One region of the Lysinibacillus sp. RC46 genome, then DNA from elsewhere that is predicted to be linked to it. Evidence: riboswitches for the same ligand, from Rfam matches in the RefSeq annotation. Region 1 holds a riboswitch; each other region holds the start of a gene.
What was found. A riboswitch is a leader RNA that binds a small molecule or an ion and turns the genes downstream of it on or off. The one in region 1 is predicted to bind cobalamin.
Positions count from the first base shown of each region.

Region 2: linked by a shared signal. The riboswitch ahead of metE (5-methyltetrahydropteroyltriglutamate--homocysteine S-methyltransferase) and the one ahead of ABH966_RS12655 (hypothetical protein) in region 1 are both predicted to bind cobalamin.
Region 3: linked by a shared signal. The riboswitch ahead of cobT (nicotinate-nucleotide--dimethylbenzimidazole phosphoribosyltransferase) and the one ahead of ABH966_RS12655 (hypothetical protein) in region 1 are both predicted to bind cobalamin.

Region 1 is NZ_JBGCCF010000012.1:41,133-49,013, reverse strand. It holds gene aspA (aspartate ammonia-lyase) at 1-638, shown strand, start outside; gene ABH966_RS12675 (methyl-accepting chemotaxis protein) at 837-2,087, shown strand; gene ABH966_RS12670 (DUF4181 domain-containing protein) at 2,206-2,631, opposite strand; gene ABH966_RS12665 (hypothetical protein) at 2,677-3,354, opposite strand; gene ABH966_RS12660 (amidase family protein) at 3,556-5,028, shown strand; cobalamin riboswitch at 5,123-5,337, shown strand; gene ABH966_RS12655 (hypothetical protein) at 5,414-6,292, shown strand; gene ABH966_RS12650 (hypothetical protein) at 6,374-6,499, shown strand; gene ABH966_RS12645 (YjcZ family sporulation protein) at 6,919-7,038, opposite strand; gene ABH966_RS12640 (hypothetical protein) at 7,145-7,588, shown strand; cobalamin riboswitch at 7,773-7,881, shown strand, end outside.
Region 2 is NZ_JBGCCF010000007.1:179,344-187,224, forward strand. It holds gene ABH966_RS08950 (C40 family peptidase) at 1-792, opposite strand, end outside; gene ABH966_RS08955 (VOC family protein) at 1,174-1,536, opposite strand; gene ABH966_RS08960 (DUF5367 domain-containing protein) at 1,596-1,994, opposite strand; gene ABH966_RS08965 (TetR/AcrR family transcriptional regulator) at 2,007-2,582, opposite strand; cobalamin riboswitch at 2,789-2,967, shown strand; gene metE (5-methyltetrahydropteroyltriglutamate--homocysteine S-methyltransferase) at 3,154-5,448, shown strand; cobalamin riboswitch at 5,646-5,836, shown strand; gene ABH966_RS08975 (hypothetical protein) at 6,051-6,233, shown strand; gene ABH966_RS08980 (PepSY-associated TM helix domain-containing protein) at 6,849-7,881, shown strand, end outside.
Region 3 is NZ_JBGCCF010000001.1:95,667-103,547, reverse strand. It holds gene ABH966_RS00580 (YheC/YheD family protein) at 202-966, shown strand; cobalamin riboswitch at 1,235-1,411, shown strand; gene cobT (nicotinate-nucleotide--dimethylbenzimidazole phosphoribosyltransferase) at 1,526-2,581, shown strand; gene ABH966_RS00570 (trimeric intracellular cation channel family protein) at 2,689-3,294, opposite strand; gene ABH966_RS00565 (methionine gamma-lyase family protein) at 3,572-4,822, shown strand; gene ABH966_RS00560 (MerR family transcriptional regulator) at 5,071-5,445, shown strand; gene glnA (type I glutamate--ammonia ligase) at 5,529-6,863, shown strand; gene ABH966_RS00550 (hypothetical protein) at 7,010-7,417, opposite strand.

The sequences.
Region 1 (7,881 bases):
CACACCTTGTGGATGCAACACAAAATACGGATGCTTATACAGAAGTATCAGGCGCACTAAAAATCTGTATGATTAATATGTCGAAAATCGCTAATGACCTTCGCTTAATGGCATCTGGACCACGTGCTGGATTAGGGGAAATCATTTTACCAGCTCGTCAACCTGGATCTTCTATTATGCCAGGGAAAGTAAATCCTGTTATGCCAGAGGTTCTTAATCAAGTGGCATTCCAAGTAATTGGTAATGACCATACGATTTCTTTAGCATCTGAAGCAGGACAATTAGAATTAAACGTTATGGAGCCTGTGCTTGTCTTTAATTTAATTCAATCGATTAGCATTATGAATAACGTGTTCCGAGCATTTACACAAAATTGCTTGAAGGATATTGAAGCAAACGAAGATCGCATGAAAGAATATGTGGAAAAAAGCGTTGGTGTGTTAACAGCAGTGAACCCGCATATTGGCTATGAGGTAGCTGCACGAATTGCGCGTGAAGCAATTTTATCTGGTCGTTCAATTCGTGAGCTTTGCATTGAAGAAGGCGTCCTAACAAAAGAACAATTAGATTTAATTCTAGATCCATATGAGATGACACATCCTGGTATTGCCGGATCAAGTATTATGAAATTAAAATAATTTATGATGAAAGCACTTTGTCTAAAGCAAAGTGCTTTTACTTTTAGAGCACATCTCCATGTATTTTGGATACTACGAAAGTACTTTCTCTTTTATATATCATTCCTCTTACAAAAGTTGGACTTTTTTCTATGAATTTCAGGAGAATTAAACTATAATAACTACGTTGGAATAATATTATAGTTGGAGGAATTTAGTATGAGCTTACGGAAAAAAAGTATAATTTGCTTTTCTACTTTAAATGTTCTCATGGGTGTTATATTAATTGTAGACCTAGCAAATTTAACTTCATTAAAATGGCTATCCACTTTATTAACAGTAATAGGAATTACGATGACATTATCGTGTATTTTCTATGTAAAATTTAAAATTATTAAGCCTATTAAACAATTATCAGAATCTGCACAAGCAATTGCTGGTGGAAATTTAAGTACTGCTCCGATTGAAATTAATTCCAATGATGAGATATCAGACTTAGCTAAAGCGTTTTTAAAGATGAAGGAACAATTACATACGATGACACAAAATATTGCAAGTAGTTCTTCAGATTTATCTGCGAGCATAGAGGAGCTATCAGCAAGTACAAATGAAATTACAGATGCAGTGAACGAAGTTGATTCACAAATGGAGAATACGACTGATGGCCTTAAGAAAGCAGCACAATCTGCAAATGAAAGTGCTATTGCTATGCAGGAAACTGCTGATGGCATTGAACGTATTACCGTGGCAACGCAAGATGTATTTGATCATGCAAAAGAAGCAAATGGCATTGCAGGCAACGGTGCAGAAATTTTACACGTGGCTAAAAATCAGATGGAATTCATTTCAACTTCTACTGAAAAAACAAGTGAATTAATGCAGCAATTATCTGGAAAAATGACAGATATCAAATCTATGACAGACATGATTACGGCTATTACAGATCAAACGAATTTGCTTGCATTAAATGCAGCGATTGAAGCGGCGCGTGCTGGAGAGCATGGAAAAGGCTTTGCCGTAGTCGCAGAGGAAGTTCGAAAATTGGCAGAGCAATCTAAGCATTCGGCTATTCAAATTGTCGAGCTGGTAGTTGGCATTGAAAGTGATACAAAACAAGTAGCTACCTCTGTCGAAGAGGACTTTAAAAACGTTCAACAGGGCGTCTATGTTATTGATGAGGCTACAAAGTCATTCGGTACGATTTCTCAGCATGTTAGCAAAATGACGAACCAACTTGAGGATATTTCCGCAACAGCAGAAGAGCTTTCAAGTAGCGCGAATGAGGTTACAAACTTAGTATCGACAATCGCAAGTGGAATGGACAGTTTGTCTAATTATACAGAGGTCATTCTGCAGTCAGTAGATGAGCAAAGTGCCTCCATGCAAGCGGTCAACATGGTAGTATCACAAGATTTATGTGTACAAGCTGAAAATTTACAAAAGCTGACACAGAGATTTAGTGGACAATAATTGCAAGAAATATAGTATTCATTTAAAAAGGCTATTTTACAGGAATAGATTTTCTGCGAAATAGCCTTTTTTATTTTATATCAAGTGTATTAATTAATCGGTTTAAATAGCTTCGAAATTAAATATTAAATAAGCCAAAAAAATCGGTTGTTATCGTCAAAAATCCTATGCTAATCATTAACACCATTTCTGCGATAGTAGCAACAAAATCTCTTTTATTTTCAGCGTATTTCCATTCCATAAATGCTCGTAGTATTTCAGATGTTATAAAAAAGACAATTAAGATAAACCATGTTTCGAAATACCAAGGAATTCCAAGTGTATCGTTGCCAATCATATAATACGAACTAATTAAAAATAAACTCATAAATATTATTCGTACAGACCAATCTAGTTTTTTATGTCTTTCGTTAATGTGATTATAAGAAAACCATTTCTTTCTTTCAACACCTAACAGCTTTCTAATGGCAAATCCAAAAATACTAATTACTAAAACAAGCGTAATTAGAAAAAGTATAAATGTTCCAAATTCGATATTAATCAATTTTCAATCACCTCGTAGGCAAGCTCTTTTCTTAAATATTGTCGGTCATAAAATACCACCATTCTTATTGCAATAAAATTCTACATCAATTAAATGAGAAGAAGAAACACCACTTTCAGAGTATTTTCCACCAACAGTAATGATATAAGAGCGACCATCATCGTCAATTGTATATTTGTATCCTTTTTGGATCCAGTTACCACTACCATTTTCAATTTTCGAAGATAGAGAGTTCATAGCTGAAAACAACTGCCTACTTTCAGTTGTATTTGAATTTAACTGTGTATCAAAAGAGCCTTCAAAACTAATAATCGCTACCTTTGAAACTGTATGTATTTCCACTGTTTTCGGTACTGAAGTTGGAGCAAACGCATCATTATTTTTTAACACGATAAATGAAGCATCTACCCTTTCTTTTAACATCTTTTTAAAATCAGTAACCTCAACCCAGTATTCATCAGTAAAATTTGATATAGGTTCTATTTCAAAGTTTTCATGATATTCTTCGTTCACTTTCTCTACAAGAGAAATATATTCCTCGTAATACTTTTCTTTTTGTTCCTGCGTTAAATTTAAAGGAGTTGGAGCTACGATTTTTTCTTTTTCTACTGTTTGTTCATCGGTCGATGGTTTGGATGATTTTACATTTTCTGTTTTTTCATTTACACACCCTGTTAAAAAGAAAATTCCCAGTAAAGCTCCTGCAAATATATATTTTTTCAATATCTTCACCTCACAAAAACGAATTAAATAACAGAATAATTAGTTATTTATTTAAACTATAACACATTTACAAATATTGGGGCAGAAAATATATGAAGTAACGAGCCTGAGGGAATGAACTTTGAAATTTCAATAGTTAAAAAAACAATTTAAGCACAAGTTTCCCTTTTTGGTATAATATTGAAAGAGGGGGATTTGAAAATGGGTATAAATTTTAATAGTTTTCTTAAAGAAGAATTGTCAGTAATCGATATTCAAACAGCTATGGTACAAGGTGATATAACATCAAAAGAATTAACTATGTATTATTTGCACAGAATTGCTAAGTATGATCAAGGCGGACAGAAAATTAATTCTATGCTTGAAATTAATCCTGAAGCGATATTTATTGCTGAAGCATTAGATGAGGAAAGACTAACAAAAGGGGCTAGAGGGCCTTTACACGGAATTCCGGTAGTTTTAAAAGATAATATCGAAACGAAAGATTTTATGCACACTAGTGCAGGCGTAATAGCATTGGAAAATTATTTAGCTAAGCAGGATGCATTTCTAGTAAAAAAGCTTCGTGAAGCAGGGGCTGTTATTTTAGGGAAAGCAAATATGACTGAATTAGCAAACGCTATGTCGAGTACGATGTGGGCGGGTTATAGTTCTCGAGGTGGCCAAACACTAAATCCTTATGGCGATCCAGAACTTTATGTGGGAGGATCTAGCTCAGGGTCAGCGGTAGCAGTTGCATCGAACTTTTCAGTTTTATCAATTGGAACTGAGACAGACGCCTCGATTTTAAGTCCAGCTATTACAAATTCAGTAGTTGGCATAAAACCGACTGTTGGGCTCATTAGTCGACAGGGCATTATTCCGTTTACATACTCTCAAGACACAGCAGGGCCAATGGCTAGAACAGTAACAGATGCAGCTATTTTATTGGGCGTGTTAACAGGAGTAGATCAAGACGACGTCGCTACATATAAAAGTGAAAGAAGGTTATATAAGGATTACACCCCTTTTTTAGAGGCCACAGGATTAAATGGCGCTAGAATTGGTGTTTATAATAATGCCTCAAAAGCTTATTATGACTCAGAGGAATATGATGAAACACTTTTTAATAATGCAATTCAGGTTTTAAGAGATCAAGGAGCCGATATTATTGAAGGCATCGAAATCCCTTCTTTTCATAGAGACTGGAAATGGGGAGTACCACAATACGAATTAAAGCATAGTTTAAATAATTTCCTTGTAAATCTACCTTCCCACATGCCTGTGCATTCTATCTCTGAGTTAATTCAATTTAATAAACGTTCAAAAGGAAAGTCGTTAAAATATGGTCAGGATAAATTGGAATTGAGAGAGAAACTATCGAACACATTAAGAGACTCTGACTATTTAAATGCAAAACTAGAGGATTTGTATTTTTCTCAAGAACAAGGAATCGATTATACATTAAAAAAATATGAATTGGATGCGATTATCTTTCCATCATATATAGGTTCGACAATTAGTGCAAAAGCTGGTTATCCGTCTATTGCCGTCCCAGCAGGGTATATGAAAACTGGGAGACCGTTTGGCATAACATTCGCAGGAACTGCATTTAGTGAAGATGTTCTAATAAAACTTGCATTTTCATTCGAACAAGCAACTAAACTACGAAAATCACCGAAGTTGAGTGAGTAGTTTTAAAATATCTAATTGCCTCAATTGACTTTAAAAATACTGTACTTTACTATTAACGGAAAGAAATCTAGTATTTTCCAGTTTCTTGACAACTGAATAGCGTAGAGTAATAGGTGTAAATTGCGTGCAATTTACTGAAAAGGGAAGTCGGTGCAAATCCGACACTGTCCCGCACCTGTAAATTCATAAAGTATAAAAAACGTTTCATTCTTTTAATAAACTCGATCAACAACGTTTCAATTCGTTTGTTGGTCGTTCTTTTTTTGCGTTGAAAGTGAGTGACCCAAAAGCCAGTGATTCTGAATGGCCTTGGCATGTTATAGAAGAAGTTCAAGTAGAGTTATTCAAACAATAACCAAAAAATTCAAGTTGGGGGAAATACATAATGATAATTAAACCGACAAAAAAAGTCTTACTGTCATGGATGAAAAGTTATGTCCCTGAAAGAGATTTATTTTTTCTATCAGAAGAACATCTTAATGAAATTGACTTTACAGATGTATTGTTAATGCCCATAGATGAGTTTTATACTCACAGCACATATCAGCATTTAAATTATGTTAATAGTTATGAATACTGGAATATAAAGAACGCACAATATGTAATTATTGCTGAAAAAGAATGGATTGAGAGCAAATCGAAAGAGGACCAACAATTGATTTTAAGTTTTCAAGTGCAATGTGAAAGAGGGCTTGTACTCCCCGTTAAATTTATAAAGGAGATAGAAAAAGTACCTTCGAGTTATGTACAGAATGGGCACGTTATCATACAGCGTTCAATGTGGGAAGGTCTTGACGAATCATTTAAAGAACAGTTACTTACAACAATGGTTTATGAATGGTGGGATAAGGGAGAATGTGAGGAACCTCCAAAATCATTACCTAGTTTTCTACAGCAATTTGCTAATACTTTTGGGCATCGTCAAGGTGCAAATTGTTTAGCAGCGGTTTTGTTTGCAATTTCAAAAGGGAAACAAAAGTGGTTTATTTATGAATGGATATATCAAAAAACATTTCTTGAAAAATTAAGTCAGTATAACTATGAAGAGGTCCTAGGTGAAGGGATACAACAAGGCGACATTGTGATTTGGAAGGATGAAAATGGTATTATTCAACATGCAGCTTATCATATTGGTGAAGAACTATATTTTAATAAGCATGGACAAACGATGTTTAATCCTTGGAAGATACTTTCGAAAAAGCAACTATATAAAGAGTGGGAGCACCTAACACCTGTGAAAATGAGAAAGAGGATAACGAAATAATAAAAGAGTATCTACAATCCGAGTTAAAAACTAATAAGAACTGGAATATATTATGTTATTCAGACTTTACAGCAGATGCAAATGTTTGAAGAGACACATGGAAAGTTAGGTAATAAGCGAGGAAATACAGAAAAAAATCACGATAATCTAGTTATTGCAGGAGCATTATCCGTACAGGGAATGAAGGCGAATAAGTGGTATGCATAGCAAAATCCTATTACTGATTAGTTAAGTGTAATGTATTACAATTATTGGTATATGGGAGGTGACTAGATGGAACATATATTAGTCTATAATAGTAAAGAATATTAATTACAATATGAAACAATTCAATAAATCATTCAAACAAGGAATATATTTGTAGACGGAAAATCGTTAAATATTACATCAGTGACTGTAGATTTAGATGGTAAGGTATATATTCGCATATAATTATAAATACATAAAGGTCACATCTAACAAGGTGTGGCTTTTTATTATGCCTTAGGCGGTTGAGTATGAAATTGAAAGAGGAGAATTTAAAAGGATCACCCGGAGGATAGTGACCCTTAGTAAAGATTTGGAGGTGTAAGGTTAAATTAGTATTACCTTACAATAGTTATGAGCATTTTAGGAGATATAGGGTATTAATAACCTCTATTCATGAAAGTAGCGCCGACAATAATTAGAAGAATGAACAGAACAACGACAAAAGCGAATGGGTTTCGTTCGCGACGCTCTTCGCGAAATTCTCCGCAGTATTCCATACAATATCCCTCCTTTCTATAATCTATAATCTATAATATGTATAGTTTTCAAAAGGGATTGCGGTATTTATCTTAGGATGCGTTAGAAAAATGTTTAAAAATAAATATGTTAAAAATAGGTATACACTATCAAGAAAAAATAATAGATGTTGATCCTGGCAAGCAGTATGCTACTGAATATGTCGAACCAAGTGAAGATGAGAAATTTATTGATAGGTATTTGCTTGACTTAACAGGTAAAGAAGTTCAATATGATTTAGCAAATAATTTAGATAAAGATTTCTACTTAAATGGAACTGCTAAGTTATGTAGTTATTATAATTACGGATACACTAATGAAAAGGATTTCTTTTGCGGAGAATTAACACCTATTGACGGAGGATATTCAGATTCGTGGTATTTATATTTCAGTAGAGATACATTTAAAGACGTATATCAAGAATTATTAAAAGGTGATGTTAATATGAGAATTTCAGCAATTATACCGTCTAAATCATATAAACGTGGTCAAGGTAATATGGCTGGTGTTCGGAGAATGGAAACATACTGACTATAGAGGGGATAATCTCCCTCTTTTTTTATTTGCAAAAATATGAAGAAAAAAGAAAAATTTACTTTTAAACTAACATTAATTGACTTTCAATCCACACACCTTTACAATTAATTTTAATAATTCAACAGGAATGTGGAGTATTTTAATAATCTAATAGGAATACTAGATTCCTTTGACAACTGAATAGCGTGGATTAATAGGTGTAAATTGCGTGCAATTTACTTAAAAGGGAAGTCGGTGCAAATCCGACACTGTCCCGCAACTGTAAATGTGAGCGACTTTTCATAGAC
Region 2 (7,881 bases), on a different contig from region 1:
AGCGACACTATTAAAGAAAATTAAATCACCTTTCTTTAAATTAGCACGTGAAACCGTCGATCCCAGATTCATTTGTTCCTTTAAGGTTGTAGTACCAAGGTTTACGCCACTCTTACGATAAACATATTCTACAAACCCAGGCCCGGTAAAACGTAGACTCTGCTCACTAATTGTTGTACCCATAGTTACTTTATCTTTATAGTTATAAGCGTTTTCAACGATTTTATCGCCTTTCGTTGCAGGATTAGCTGAGAGTAATGTAGGTAAAACTCTGCGGGCACCTACATAATTATCTGTATAATATGGCTTACTATTTAAATCAGAAATAACAATATTCTGTTGGGAATCAGCCATGTGAATCATTTTATTGTCCCCGATATACATACCAACGTGGTCAGGGTCTGTCCCAGTTTTTTTACTCTTAAAGAATAGTAAATCACCTTTTTGTAATTGATTTCTATTAACAGCTGTTCCTTGCTGTATCATATAATCTTCATTATAAGTTGCAAGGTCAACACCATTTTTCTCGAAAATGTACATAATAAATGATGCGCAAGAGAATTTATAAGGATATGTAGCCTTGTATTCTGTATTACTATATGTCGCCTTACCAATTAAGCTTTTTCCAGCTTGAATTAGTTGATCCGCTTTCGTATTAACTGCTTGTGAGTTATTCAGGGCATTTGTTGTTGCAGCCTCTACTTCTATAGGTTGAACAGTTGGTTGTACCATCCCCACTGTGCTAAAACCTATCGTCAATGCTAATGTTGTTGATAAAAATCGTTTATTCATGTTGTTATTTCCTCCTGAAGCTATTGTTAGGATTAATCCTGATTTGGTTTGTCACTGGAATTAATCGTAGCATGAAAAAGTAGGGCTTCTTTGAGGTAATTGTTACCACGGTGGATGGGAAATTGCTGTAAACACCTGATATAAAAGGCTTCATCGCCTTAATTTACAGTTGTATTACAAATGTTTCAGTTGGCTGAAGTGTTTTTTAGTATCGAAAGAAGGAGGATGTCGATAAAATTCAGAAGTTGGGTGATAAAACGTGAAAGTTAGTCGATAAAATTCAAAAGTTGGGCGATAAAATGTAAAAGTACCCCGGCAAAATTAAAAAGTTGGAAGACATGCCAGTTGAATAGAAAATAATTTCTATTCAACTGTTTTCTTTTAGAATTCTTGAATCATCTCCACTCTATTACCGAATGGATCTCTAAATTCAAAGCGTTCAAAATGAGGAATAGGAACTGAGTCGAAAATTTCTATATGATGTTCGGCTAGTACCTTCTTCCAATGTTCGATATTTTCAACTTGATAGGCAATATGAGCCTTCGTCGTTAATCTATCAAAGCCATCCTCTGTACCTACATGTACCGCTCTATTGCCGACCTGTAACCAAAATCCACCTCGTCCTTTCAGCGAATCAGGCTTTTCAATTTCTTTTAGTCCTAATACTTGACAGTAAAAATGTCTTCCTTTTTCTTCTTCACCTTTTGGTATTGTTATTTGAACGTGATGTAAGCCTATAATCATTTTTTCTCCTCCTTTAATTCTAATCATTACTTACTTCTAGGATAATAATGTAAAATCCTTTAATTTGATGAATGAATAGTATTCTTTTTCACGAATGAAGCATTTGTAAAACCAGTAATGAGAATTAGGGAGTAAGCCCATAATAGCCATGAGGCGAAATATCGATCTAAGTCAGCCGATAAATTCGGGAAAATATTGTCGAAAACTAACAATACGACTGCATCAATGAGCATTCCAGGTAATACGATACAAATAGCAGCCAGTAACCGTTCTGTACCTTTTGTCTTTTTCAAAGAATAAATAGGTATTGTCGCTATCCAAACGATTGGAATAGCTAAAATGTAAGTAGCTATCATGAGGAAAGGTTCTTCAAGGGTAAAAAAGTAATGCCCTACAAATCGAAATACGGCACTTGCTACAAGCCAAATCCCAAAACCCCAGCATAAAAAGAATCGCATAGTTTTCCTCCTCTAATTATTTTCTAGACGATGCAATGTCTGAAGGATTTTTTCTAATTGCTGATAGAAGACATCTACATCGAAATCGTCCCTCATCATCACTTGTAAGGCTAAGCCATCAATAAGGGCGTTGAAAAAAATGCTCCAAGTTTCCATCGACACGCCATCAATTGGTGATGTATCCCATAATTTATTTAAAATGTTACATAAATGTTCATTTTCAGCCGCTAAAATTTGTCCAATTTGCTGTCTAATAGTTGGGTTCGTAAAGCCGAAAACAGTTAAGGTGAAAAATAATTTATGATAAAACGCATCATTTTCATATCGACTTTTTGCAGAGAGAAGTGCAGATTGAATCATTTCTCGATCAGTCATCAGAATCTCATTCCAGGAATTTTCACAGATGTCTTGGACAATTTCTAGAATGATTTGCTCTTTTGATTTGAAATGATAATAAATAGTTCCTTGTGTCACCCCAGCTTGCTCAGCAACAGCCTTTAAGGTGAATTTCTCAATCCCTTTTTCTACTAAACTTTGCTTGGCAGCCATTAATAAATCTGACTTTTCAATACCAGTAGGTTTTGCCATTTGTTTACACCTCCTTTGTTATTAGTTAGTTGGATAACTAACTATAAAATAACAGAATATCCCACTATTTACAAGTTTATTTTGGTAGCGGGGCTGCTAGTCTTCGATGATTCCATATGTTTGGAATAACAGCAGTATGAAGAATCGAACAAATCTGAAAATAAATCTACTTTTCAGAAAAATATATGTTATAGTAAAACATAATTAAATATTGTGTAAGAGTTGGTGCCGAATGAAAGTTTGGCTTAAAAGGGAAGTCGGTGTAAATCCGACGCTGTCCCGCAACTGTAAATCGGAGCAAATCACAATTGCCACTGGGAAACTGGGAAGGCTGTGAGGCGTGTTGATGAGAAGCCAGGAGACCTGCCAATATCTAGTACACACCAAATACCTACGTGGAAATAGGTGGTGAGATGTGACCATATCGGCCCTGTGCGACAATAAATCATGCGATATTTTGAAAGAATTTCGTATTGTTTCTTGATAGCTAATTTTGATATGCAATGACAGCCATTTTCCAAAAAAAAGGAGGGTGGCTTTTTTTTTATTTTGATTGATAGGAGAGATAAACATGACGTATACAAGTACTACAGTTGGTTATCCGTATATCGGAGAAGATCGTGAATGGAAAAAGGCTTTAGAGGCATTTTGGAAAAAGGAGCTTTCAGAGGATGAATTTTTACAGCATTTAAAGGATATTCGCCTAGCTCGAATAAACAAGCAGATTCGTCTCGGCATAGACATGATAACTGTCGGAGATTTCACACTCTATGACAGAATGTTGGATACGGCAATGATGTTTGGCTTAGTTCCAAAGCGCTTTGATTGGCAGGGAGACAAAGTTGATTTACAAACTTACTATGGGGTAGCTCGTGGTAGTAAAAAAGCCGTGGCTAGTGAAATGACAAAATGGTTTAATACAAACTATCATTATATTGTGCCAGAATATGAGGGACAACCTTTACAATTGACAGAAAATAAAATATTGGCAGACTTTTTAGAGGCTAAGGAAGCGTTTGGTATTACAGCAAAACCTACATTGATTGGCCCATATACATTTTGTAAATTAACAAAAGGCTATGACAAACTATCGCAGATTACATTTATTTTAGCATTACTACCACTTTATACGCAGGTCTTAAAGGAGTTAGTGGATGCTGGTGTAGAGTGGATTCAATTAGAGGAGCCTGCTCTTGCCACAACACTAGATGAAGCGGAGGTTAAACTTGTTCAAGAAATTTATAGACAATTAATTGCATCAGTACCCGAGGTTAACATTATGCTACAAACATATTTTGAGTCATTATCGGCATACGAGTCAATTGTGACACTTCCGGTTCAAGGAATTGGGTTAGACTTTGTGCATGGCTATGGCGAAAATATGGAGGCATTACGTCAATTTGGCTTCCCACAAGATAAAGTATTAGCGGCCGGTATTATAAATGGACGAGATATTTGGCGCTCCAATCTAGCAGAGGCTAGCTCAACTATTAAAGCTATTGAACAGCTAAGTGGTGCTAAAGAAATATGGATTCAATCTTCGTGTAACTTACAGCATGTTCCAATTACAACTACTCTCGAAACAAAGCTCGATCCAGTTCTAAAAAATGCCCTTTCTTTTGCAGATGAAAAATTAGTTGAAATCAATGAAATAACAAAATACTTACAAGGCACAGGAAGCCCCTCAAATCAAAAAACATCTGAAAGTATGAAGGCGATTGAAGCGTTGAAAAATCACCCGGCTCGTCAAAATAGAAGTATTCAACAAGCCATTAAAGCAGTGTCAGCACAAGATTTTGAACGCCAGAGTGAATTTAAAACACGTCAAAAGGTTCAACAACAAGCCTTGCAATTACCGCTGTTCCCAACTACAACAATTGGGAGCTTTCCGCAATCAGACGAAGTCAAACGTACACGAAGTGCATGGCGAAAGAAACAACTATCTGATGAGGATTATGCAGCGTTTGTCGAACAAGAGACAAAACGTTGGATCACTATTCAAGAGGAATTAGATATCGACGTTTTGGTACACGGTGAATTTGAGCGCACAGATATGGTTGAATATTTCGGGGAAAAACTTACTGGTTTTGCATTTACGGAGAAAGCATGGGTTGTATCATATGGCTCTCGCTGTGTGAAGCCACCAATTATTTATGGTGACGTTGCATGGGAAGCACCGATGACAGTTAAAGAAACAGCCTATGCCCAAAGCCAAACGAATCGTTATGTAAAGGGAATGCTCACAGGTCCTGTGACAATTTTAAATTGGTCCTTTGTCCGGGATGATATTTCACGGGAGGATGTATCCTATCAAATTGCTTTGGCACTTCGAAAAGAGGTAGAAGCACTAGAAGCTGCGGGTATTTCTATTATTCAGGTTGATGAACCAGCATTACGAGAGGGCTTGCCACTGTGTGAAGAAAATTGGGGAGCTTACTTAGAGTGGACGGTGAATGCTTTTAAACTTGCTACATCTAGTGTGAAGGATCAAACACAAATTCATACACATATGTGCTATTGTGAGTTTAATGATTTTATCGAGCCAATTAGTGCATTGGATGCTGATGTTATTTCAATTGAAACGTCACGTAGCCATGGCGAGCTGATTTCTTCTCTGCAAGTCAATCCGTATGAAAAAGGAATTGGGCTAGGCGTTTATGATATTCATAGTCCACGTGTACCGAGCGAAGAAGAGATGCTGAGTATTATGCAGGATAGCTTACAGGTTTTATCAAAAAATCAATTTTGGGTGAATCCTGACTGTGGTTTAAAAACAAGGAAGGAAACAGAAACAGTTGCAGCACTGGCACATATGGTAGCTGCGGCAAAAACTCTCCGTCAACAAGTCCAACAGTCCATACATTAAATAGAAACTTGACTTCTTTTTAAGAGGTCAGGTTTTTCTTTTTATTCGACAGAAATTTTTATAGAAAAAGTGAAGTGACAGCTACTGAAAAAATTTAAGCGAAGGTAGCGTGGTCCAAGCGATGGATAGACTAGTCAAACAGATGCTTAGATGGTGAAGTACTCGATTATACAAGATACTATGGTATAATAATATAAACGGAATAATAAGATAGAGGTACAAATCGGAATTCCGATTTGTTTAAAAGGGAAGATCGGTGTAAATCCGGCGCTGTCCCGCAACTGTAAATGTGAGCACGTTTCAAAAGACCACTGTTACGCATTGTAATGGGAAGGTGAAAAGTGTGATGAACATAAGCCAGGAGACCTGCCTTTATCTAGTACAACCAAAAAACCTACGAGGATAGGGGGTGTTGAGTGTGACTAGAGAAATTCTCCTGCATGCTCATAGTACGATGATTGCTAAGAAGGTAGCTTCTATTACCAATAGAAAGCTTTTTTCACCGTGTCAATCACCGTATTATGTCGTGTATTTGTCATAGTAGGCATCTTCCTGATGAAGGAAAGATGTTTTTTTATGCTAAAATTGAAGGAGTGTTACACATGAATCCACAAGTAATCGAGTATTATGAAAGTTTATTAAAATTTGAAGTCATGGAAACGCAATATACAAGTACTTCTCAAACATTAAAGGACACAGTTGAACAGTATGTAGAACAAGATGCTGTCCATGAAAATGATATTTTAACAGCTTATACGAATGTAATGAAAGAGCTAGTTGGATAAAGTGAAACTTTAATCAGTGGGACGTATTATCCCCACTGATTATTAGTCTTCACCAATCGGGCTTTTACGGGCAGTTAATCCCGCACCAAACTTCTTTGCATTGCTAATTTAAGATTTGGTATTTTTTACCTGAAGTCGCGCTTTCGGAATAGATAAATTACTGCCCGTTAAAGCGGGATAAAGTGAAACTTTAATCAGTGGGACGTATTATCCCCACTGATTATTAGTCTTCACCAATCGGGCTTTTACGGGCAGTTAATCCCGCACCAAACATCTTCTCTTTGCTAATTTAAGGTTTTAAATCTTTTACCTGAAGCCACGCTTTCGGAACAGATAAATTACTGCCCGTTAAAGCGGGATAAAGTGAAACTTTAATCAGTGGGGCGTATTATCCCCACTGATTATTAGTCTTCACCAAAGTTAAAAGGCTACTTAATGTTCACCTCTTTATGGGGACATTATGTAGCCTTTTTCTATAAAAACAAGCTTTTAATCTAATTATCTCAATAGGAATACATATATTTGTCATAAAAAAAACTCTGGGACTTCATACTTATTTCACTTTTTAACTATATAATAATTTTGCGCTTATTATTATAGATTGGAGAATTAGACATGAAGAACACGCTTTATCAGAGCTTTTGGCGAACGCACTTTTATGCCGCGTTATTTATTACTCCACTTCTTATTTCACTAACATTAAGTGGTATAGGTTTTTTATTTTATACCAATGTTGAAAATCAGTTATATGATAAATACTTTTTTGGTGAAAGTGGAAAAACCGAGATACAATCTATCGATGATGCTGTTAAACTTGCAGAAGAATCATATGCTGGCTATAAAACAAATAAAATTATTGAGTTAGAAGAGCCATACAATACTCGTTTATCGATGAAGAATGCAGATGGCAAAGAGAAATATGTGTTTTTAGATGATCATAACCAAATTATCGGTGGTCAAGATGCTGATTACACATTTGCAAATATTATGAGAAATGCCCATAGTTCCTTATTTATTGGGGGAACGGTTGTCAATTATTTAGTAGAATTAGCTGCGTGCTGGGCTATTTTTTTACTACTTTCAGGCATTTACATGACGTTTAAAGCAAAACTACTAAAGAAAACAAAGCAGACGAACAAACGTCAAAAGAGTAGAAAATTCCATGCTCTTGTTGGGACAATTATTACAATTCCAATGCTTGTTATTATTTTCACAGGTTTACCATGGTCTGCGTTTATGGGGAAATATATTTATCAAGCTTCACAAGATCATCCTTCTTTCGGCACGCCATTATTGCAGCAGCAGCCGCCTACATCTGATGTTAGTGAGATTCCTTGGGCTACTCGTCAAGAAACCCCTCCATCGTCAGATTCAGGACATGCAGCACATCATGGTATGGGGGCTAATATGGGCTATGTTGCTAACCCTAACCAACTAAGTGTGGAAAAGCTAGAACATGAAATTGATGCAATGAATATATCAAAACCTTACGCTATTATTTATCCTACTAGTGAAGACGGTGTCTATACAGTTGCAAAATCTAGTAACACTGGTGTCACAGGTCTTGATGTTAGTCCATATGATGAAACGACAATGTATTTCGATCAATATAGCGGAAAATTTATAGACAAGGTTGGATATGAGGACT
Region 3 (7,881 bases), on a different contig from region 1:
AATCATAATGCTACTTTTCTAGTGTAGAAAATTTATTATGACTCTAACAGAAAAATAGGAGATATTAGTCGCGTTACCAAGTCTCACTCACCCATGCAAGATAAATCTATTTACATACAATACAGTAACCTCCATAAGTGGGGAGGACTACACTATTAATACAAAAGAAATAAAAATATCTAACTAAATGAGGTGAGTTTATTGAAAAATGGACTTGGAAAATGGGAACAATTCTTACTTTTAAAACAAAATCCTTTAACAACTGACTGCATTCCAGAAACAACACTTTACAGTCTAGAAAATCTAATCTATTTATTAAATAGGTATGAGTATGTTTATGTGAAACATAATAGCGCTGGACAAGGAAGAGCAATTTATAAAGTCTGCAAAAGAAAAGATGGACACTATTGTTTTAACGGATTTACCATGCAAGGTGAAGAAATAAGTAAATGTGTGGCAGCAATTGAGGATTTCCACCAAGTTCTACATCCATATGAGAAACACGGTAGATTAAGCGGAATTTATATTATACAGGAGGGGGTTAAAAGTCTAACCCCTGATGGGGATTCAATATCCATTCGTGTTCATGTTCAAAATCTAAAGGGAAAATGGATAATTGGTGGAATTTACGGAAGGCTTGCAACTGAGGATCATGGGATTGTCAATTCAAATCGGGGTTCTCAAGCAATATCGATTGAAGAATTATTATCAGGTTATTTGATGATGGATAATACAAAGAAAGATCAAACAATAGACTCTCTAAAAGAAGATTCAATTTTAGCATCTGAAGTAATAGCATCCCACTTTCCTTGTAGAGAATATGGCATTGATTTTGGAATAAATCTTGAAGGAAAACCTATATTATTTGAAGTAAATACAACGCCAAGCATACGTAGTTTTGCCAAAGTTGATAGGGCGATCTGGAAGAATATTGTTGAGATTAGGAAAATGCAAAATGAAGGCTAAGTTTGAAATGTAGTTATTTTTCATGTTAGTCATCAGCATATTTCTATTCAATAGACTTACATCAAAAAATTACTTTCCCTACTATAATTTTAGGAAAGAAGAAACTTAATTGCATCCGTTACTTGTGAACGATTAGGGATTTACCTAGAAAAAATGGATTATGGTTGGGTAGGCGCGATATGAATCAATTTTCGAAGGAATGCCTGGAACAATTTTCCGTTTAATCAAATATATTGACACAAAAACCACTTTGACGTAGATTTAAAGTAATTGCATAAAAGCATTAGGTGCCCATTGCGGGAGAATAGGGAATAAAGTGAAAAGCTTTAGCGGTCCCACCACTGTAAAAGGGAGTTTCATAGAGAATGCCACTAGCGTCTTGCTGGGAAGGTTCTATGAAATGTTGAAATTGAGCCAGGAGACCTGCCTATCTGCTTCGGTTATATAGACGATGGAAAAGTCTGTAGTTTATTTGTTATGGAATAAACTACAGGCTTTTTATTTTTTTCTCTAAATCATTCTTCGAGTAACAAGGGCAAAAAAGAAAGGGGAAATTTTCATGCAATTATTACAACAGACGATTCAAAACATTCAAAGTGCTGACCACAAAATGATGGAGAAGGCAAGGGAACGCATAGATGCACTTTGCAAGCCTCCTGGAAGCTTGGGGAAACTGGAGGCTCTTGCTGTACAACTATCTGGAATTACAGGAGACCTATTTCCTGCGATTGATAAAAAGGCGATAATTGTCTGTGCAGCAGACCATGGTGTTTGTGATGAAGGGGTAACACCTAATCCACAAAATGTGACGGTCTTTCAAACATTAAATTTTCCTAGAGGAGGAACAGGTGTCTGTGCTATCGCAAAAATCACAGATGCAAAAATTGTTACAGTAGACGTTGGTGTAAAAGAGGATATTCCACATGATGCTGGTGTTATCATGAAAAAAATTAAATATGGCACGGACAATATGGCAAAAGGTCCTGCTATGTCAAGGGAAGAAGCCATTCAATCCATTGAAGTAGGAATTGAGGTAGCAACGGAAGAAATTAAAAAAGGAATCAATGTACTCGGGACAGGCGAAATGGGGATCGGTAATACGACTCCAAGTGCTGCAATATTATCGGTTCTTCACGAATGTCATCCAAATGAAGTGACAGGCTTTGGTGCAGGAGTAGGACCAGGGGGGATAGCACATAAAGTAGAAGTCATTCACAATGCTATTGCATTAAATAAACCAAATCGCGATGATGCTATTGATATTCTTGCAAAGGTCGGTGGATTAGAAATAGGCGCTATGGCTGGAGTAATACTTGCCGCAGCTGCACATCGTAAACCAGTTGTTATTGATGGCTTTATTTCTACTATTGCTTCACTTATTGCATACGAACTCGAACCAAACGTAAAAGACTATATCATTCCATCTCATGCCTCTGAAGAACCAGGTGCAAAAATTGCTGCTGAAATGCTCGGAGTTGAACCGATGTTGCAGATGAATATGCGATTGGGTGAGGGCTCTGGTGCAGCTTTAGCCTTTCCTATTTTAGACGCAGCATGCTCTATGATGAAAAATATGGCTACTTTAGAAGAAGCTATGTTGCTGTTGAAAGATTAACTTTAGTCGCTGCTGAGGATGTACGGAGTTTGTGATAAATAAGGAATTTATAAATTCAAAAAAGCCCAAATCTGATATTTGGGCTTTTTAATTATGCAACAGTATAACTATGCTCGATTCAACCTCCGTAACGGTAAACGCCATTTCTTCATGTATGAAAGTATTCTTAGTACTGTGATCACTCCAAATAATACATATAAAAAGATATCCCCTGAAAATAGTTGAAGTCCGATGATAAGCCCGGCTAGCGCTGCCCAAACACCATAGATTTCATCACGAAGAACTAACGGTTTACGTCTAGCTAATAAATCGCGAACAATTCCACCACCTGACCCTGTTAAGACAGCAGCTACAATAACGGCACTAATAGGCATGTCGAGCTTCACAGCATAAAGGGCACCTTGAATCGCAAATGCCGATAATCCGATAGCATCAGTGAAATTGCCCCAGCGATGCCAATGCTGAATGAGACGATGTGGAAATAAGAAAAAAATTGTGATGGCTGCAATGGCGATTTGAAACATCATATCTTGACCCCACAATGTTGTTACAGGTAAACCTATGAGTAGATTTCGTATAGCTCCACCGCCGAAAGCAGTTACGATACCGAGTATATAGACACCGAATAAATCGTATTCTTCCTCCATTGCAATTATTGCCCCGGAAATTGCGAAGGCAATTGTTCCAATGATACTAAAAACCTCCCAAGCCAACCCTTTCACCCCTTATGTGAATAAATCATTTCATGTTGTTGTAGATTAGTTACTAGAAAATATTAAAGTTACCTTTTTTTGTATCTAGAAGTTTTTGCAAAGAAAAGCATCGACTTTTGATTCGGAATTATCAGATATCAAATACCTTATTATAACAGAATTAAATAGATTTAGTTGGTCATTTAGCTTAGTGCCTAATGAAATTAGCAAGCTTTGCAGGCAAGCTCACAAATTGATAAGATAAGATTTGAACAAATGTGAAATGGAGAAGAACATAATGACTTTTACAACCAATTTATCAGAAGAAACACTAGCATTAGCTGCTAAAATAGAAGAAAAGGTACGCCCTTTTCATGCAAAGGTAGAAGACATGGCATTCTTCAATCAACAAAAAGTGCTTGCTGCGTTCCGAAAGCATCAAGTTAGTGATTATCATCTGCACCCGTCTAATGGTTATGGCTATGATGATGAGGGGCGTGACAATCTAGAACGAGTTTATGCAGAGGTCTTTGGAGCGGAGGCTGCCATTGTACGTCCGCAAATTATTTCTGGTACACATGCAATTACACTTAGCTTATTCGGAGTACTACGTCCAGGTGATGAATTACTTTATATTTCGGGTCAGCCGTATGATACATTGCAATCAATAGTTGATGGTGGCGATAAGGATACTGGCTCGTTAAAAGATTATAAAATCGGTTATAGCCATGTGGATTTAATCGATAATCAAGAGATCGATTGGGAAGGTGTTGCAGCTGCAATTACAGCAAACACAAAAATGATTGCTATCCAACGTTCGAAAGGCTATGCAACACGCCCATCCTTTACCATTTCGCAAATTACAGAAATGTGTGCAAAAATCCGTGAATTAGCACCAAATGCGGTTATTTTCGTTGATAATTGCTACGGTGAATTTGTTGAGGCACAGGAACCGACCGAGGTTGGGGCTGATTTAATAGCAGGCTCGCTCATTAAAAATCCTGGCGGAGGCTTAGCGAAAATTGGTGGTTACATTGCGGGGCGTGCAGATTTAGTAGAAAAATGTGCTTATCGAATGACATCACCAGGTATTGGTGCTGAAGCAGGAGCAACATTAAATACGCTTGGTGACTTCTATCAAGGATTTTTCCTTGCACCACATGTAGTATCTCAAGCATTAAAAGGTGCCATTTTCACAGCTGCTATGCTAGGGGAAATTGGCATGAATACATCACCAAGCTATGATGCTAATCGTACAGATTTAATTCAATCGGTTTCTTTCCAAACCGCGGAACAAATGATTGCTTTTTGCCGTGAAATTCAAGCGAACTCACCAATTAATGCGCATTATGCACCAGAACCGGCGTATATGCCTGGCTATGAGGATGATGTCATCATGGCAGCTGGAACATTCATTCAAGGTTCAAGTATTGAGCTGACAGCAGACGGTCCTATTCGTCCGCCATTTACAGCATTTATTCAAGGTGGGTTAACATACGAGCACGTAAAATTTGCAATTTGTAGTGCTGTTCAAAAAATCCAAAAATAGGTAACGAAAAACTATTCAAAACTTCCATTTTGAATAGTTTTTTTATTGATGGACGAAAAGTTGAAGGTGACCTTTGTTAAAACGTATATTAGCAGAAATCACTCCTACGTTAGGATCATAAACTTAGTTTTTTACAATTTTTCGTCAGTTCAAAAAAATTATTTTATCTCATGTTAGGAAACCTTACATGAGTGGTTGACAGTGTAAATTTTTCGTTATATTATTAGCAGGTATTGGAGGGGACTTAAATGAGTCGTGAAATTAGACGAACTATGCCGTTATTATCTATGAATATCGTAATGCAATTGACAGAGCTTTCGGCACGTCAGATTCGTTATTATGAAGAACACCATTTAATTGAGCCGCACCGAACAGAAGGCAACCGTCGAATGTTTTCATTAAATGACGTCGATACACTGCTGGAAATTAAAGATTATTTGGATCAGGGTATGAACATGGCGAAAATTAAAAAGCTGTTCGCTAAAAAGAATGAACCTGTTTCAACAGATGAACGTGATTTAAGTGACTCAGAATTACGTCACATCATGCGTGAAGAAGTGCGTCAAGCGCAGCGCATGCAAAAATCATCCATCCGACGTGGGGATTTATCTCGATTCTATTAATAAAAAGCAACATCATTCATTTCTTTATTAATAGAGTAGGGTAATAATAAAAAGCTAGACAATTTATAGGAGTGTGGAAAACTGTGGGTAAATACACTAAAGAGGACATTAAACGTCTAATCGAAGAAAAAAACGTAAGCTTTATACGTCTACAATTTACAGATATTCTTGGCACAATCAAAAACGTTGAGATTCCTGTAAGCCAACTAGACAAAGCACTAGAAAACAAAATGATGTTTGATGGCTCATCCATTGAAGGCTTCGTACGTATCGAAGAATCAGATATGTATTTATATCCTGATCTAGATTCTTTCGTAGTGTTCCCTTGGACTTCTGAAAAAGGGAAAGTAGCACGTTTCATCTGTGATGTATACACTGCTAAAGGCGAGCCATTTGCTGGTGACCCACGAAACAACTTAAAACGTATCCTTAAGAAAATGGAAGATATGGGATTCTCAAGCTTCAATTTAGGACCTGAGCCAGAATTCTTCTTATTTAAATTAGATGCAAAAGGTGAACCGACATTAGAAGTGAACGACCACGGTGGTTACTTCGACTTAGCACCAACTGATCTTGGCGAAAACTGCCGTCGTGATATCGTATTAGAGCTAGAAGAAATGGGCTTTGAAATTGAAGCGTCTCACCATGAGGTAGCTCCTGGACAACATGAAATCGACTTCAAATATGCAAACGCAATCACAGCTTGTGACAATATTCAAACGTTCAAATTAGTTGTTAAAACAATTGCACGTAAACACGGTCTACATGCTACATTCATGCCGAAGCCATTATTCGGTGAAGCGGGTTCTGGTATGCACTTTAATGTTTCGTTATTTAAAGGTAAAGAGAATGCATTCTACGATGAATCTACTGAATTAGGCCTTTCTGAAACAGCAATGCAATTCATGGCAGGTGTGCTTGGCCACGTTCAAGGCTTCACAGCTGTGACAAATCCAACAGTTAACTCTTATAAACGTCTTGTACCAGGTTATGAAGCGCCATGTTATGTAGCATGGTCAGCTCAAAACCGTTCACCACTTATCCGTATCCCATCAGCACGTGGTCTTTCAACTCGTGTAGAAGTACGCTCTGTGGACCCATCTGCTAATCCGTATTTAGCGATGGCTGTTATTTTAGAAGCTGGTCTTGAAGGGATCCGTCGAAACTTAACACCACCAGCTGCTATTAATCGAAACATCTACGTGATGTCTGATGAAGAGCGTAAAGCGAATGGTATCGCAAACTTACCACCAGCACTTGATGATGCTTTAGCATTACTTGCTAAAGATGAAGTAGCTCAAGCAGCTTTAGGTGAGCATATTTATGCAAACTTTAAAGAAGCAAAAGAAATCGAGTTTGACATGTATCGTACAACAGTACACCAATGGGAACGCGATCAATATTTAAAAATGTACTAAAAATATTAACCGAGTGCCTAGTATAGGTGCTCGGTTTTTCTTATGAAATTAAGAGATCGATAGTAAAGATAGAAATAGGTATTTTCATAGGAGTATGCTATAAAAAAATGAAGCGATGAGGTATTACTAACCTCATCGCATATTTTTTAATAGCCCATATGATGATGACCCATATGATGATCCATAGGATGGCACATATGATGACCCATATGATGATGGCCCATGTGATGGTGCCCCATATGATGATGTCCCATATGATGATGTGGCATATGGCAAGGCTCAGGTGGCATCTCGCAAAGTGTGTGTGTTTCGCAACATTCTTCCACTACACATTCAGTGCAAGGGAAATGATATTGATGATCAATTATATGTTTGTTAACTGTTGTAATATGTGCTGGTTGTACATGAGGTACGACCGTATGGATGTAATTAGTGCGTACATATTCCTCTGGTGGACAACAATGTGGTTGTTCAAATTGAGTTGGGCAATGCTGCGGTGGACAACAATGTGGACCTGCGTGATGATGATGATGATGATGCATACGTCTATGCATGGTAAAACCTCCTGTTTTGATAAGTTGTGGTTCATAATTAACATATGAGATGAAAGACAGTATGGTCTATTTGTATGCCTATTAAGGGCTAGTTAAATCTCTTAGGCAATCAAAATAGGTATGATTAATGGAGAGTTTCACCAAGCTTTAACTTCTCTCAGCGGATGTTTGGACACCTGCTGAGAGAAGTTAAAGCCTCCGGATGCAATTATGCAAGGCTTAATTGATCTTTGTCGAAAGATAATGATACTAAGAAGAAGTGTGGATAATTAAAAGAGAATTATAACAATAACAAATTTTTATGGATTGAATAAAAATGCATTTTGTTGTAGAATTAACCGATGTATTGTTGGCTTATGATATTTTATAGCTATGACTTAAAGAATAGAGATTTTGCATTGCGGATGTTAATTATAAAAAAGTATGTTTGGACATTCCTTTATTACTTTTTAGAGGGATGTTTT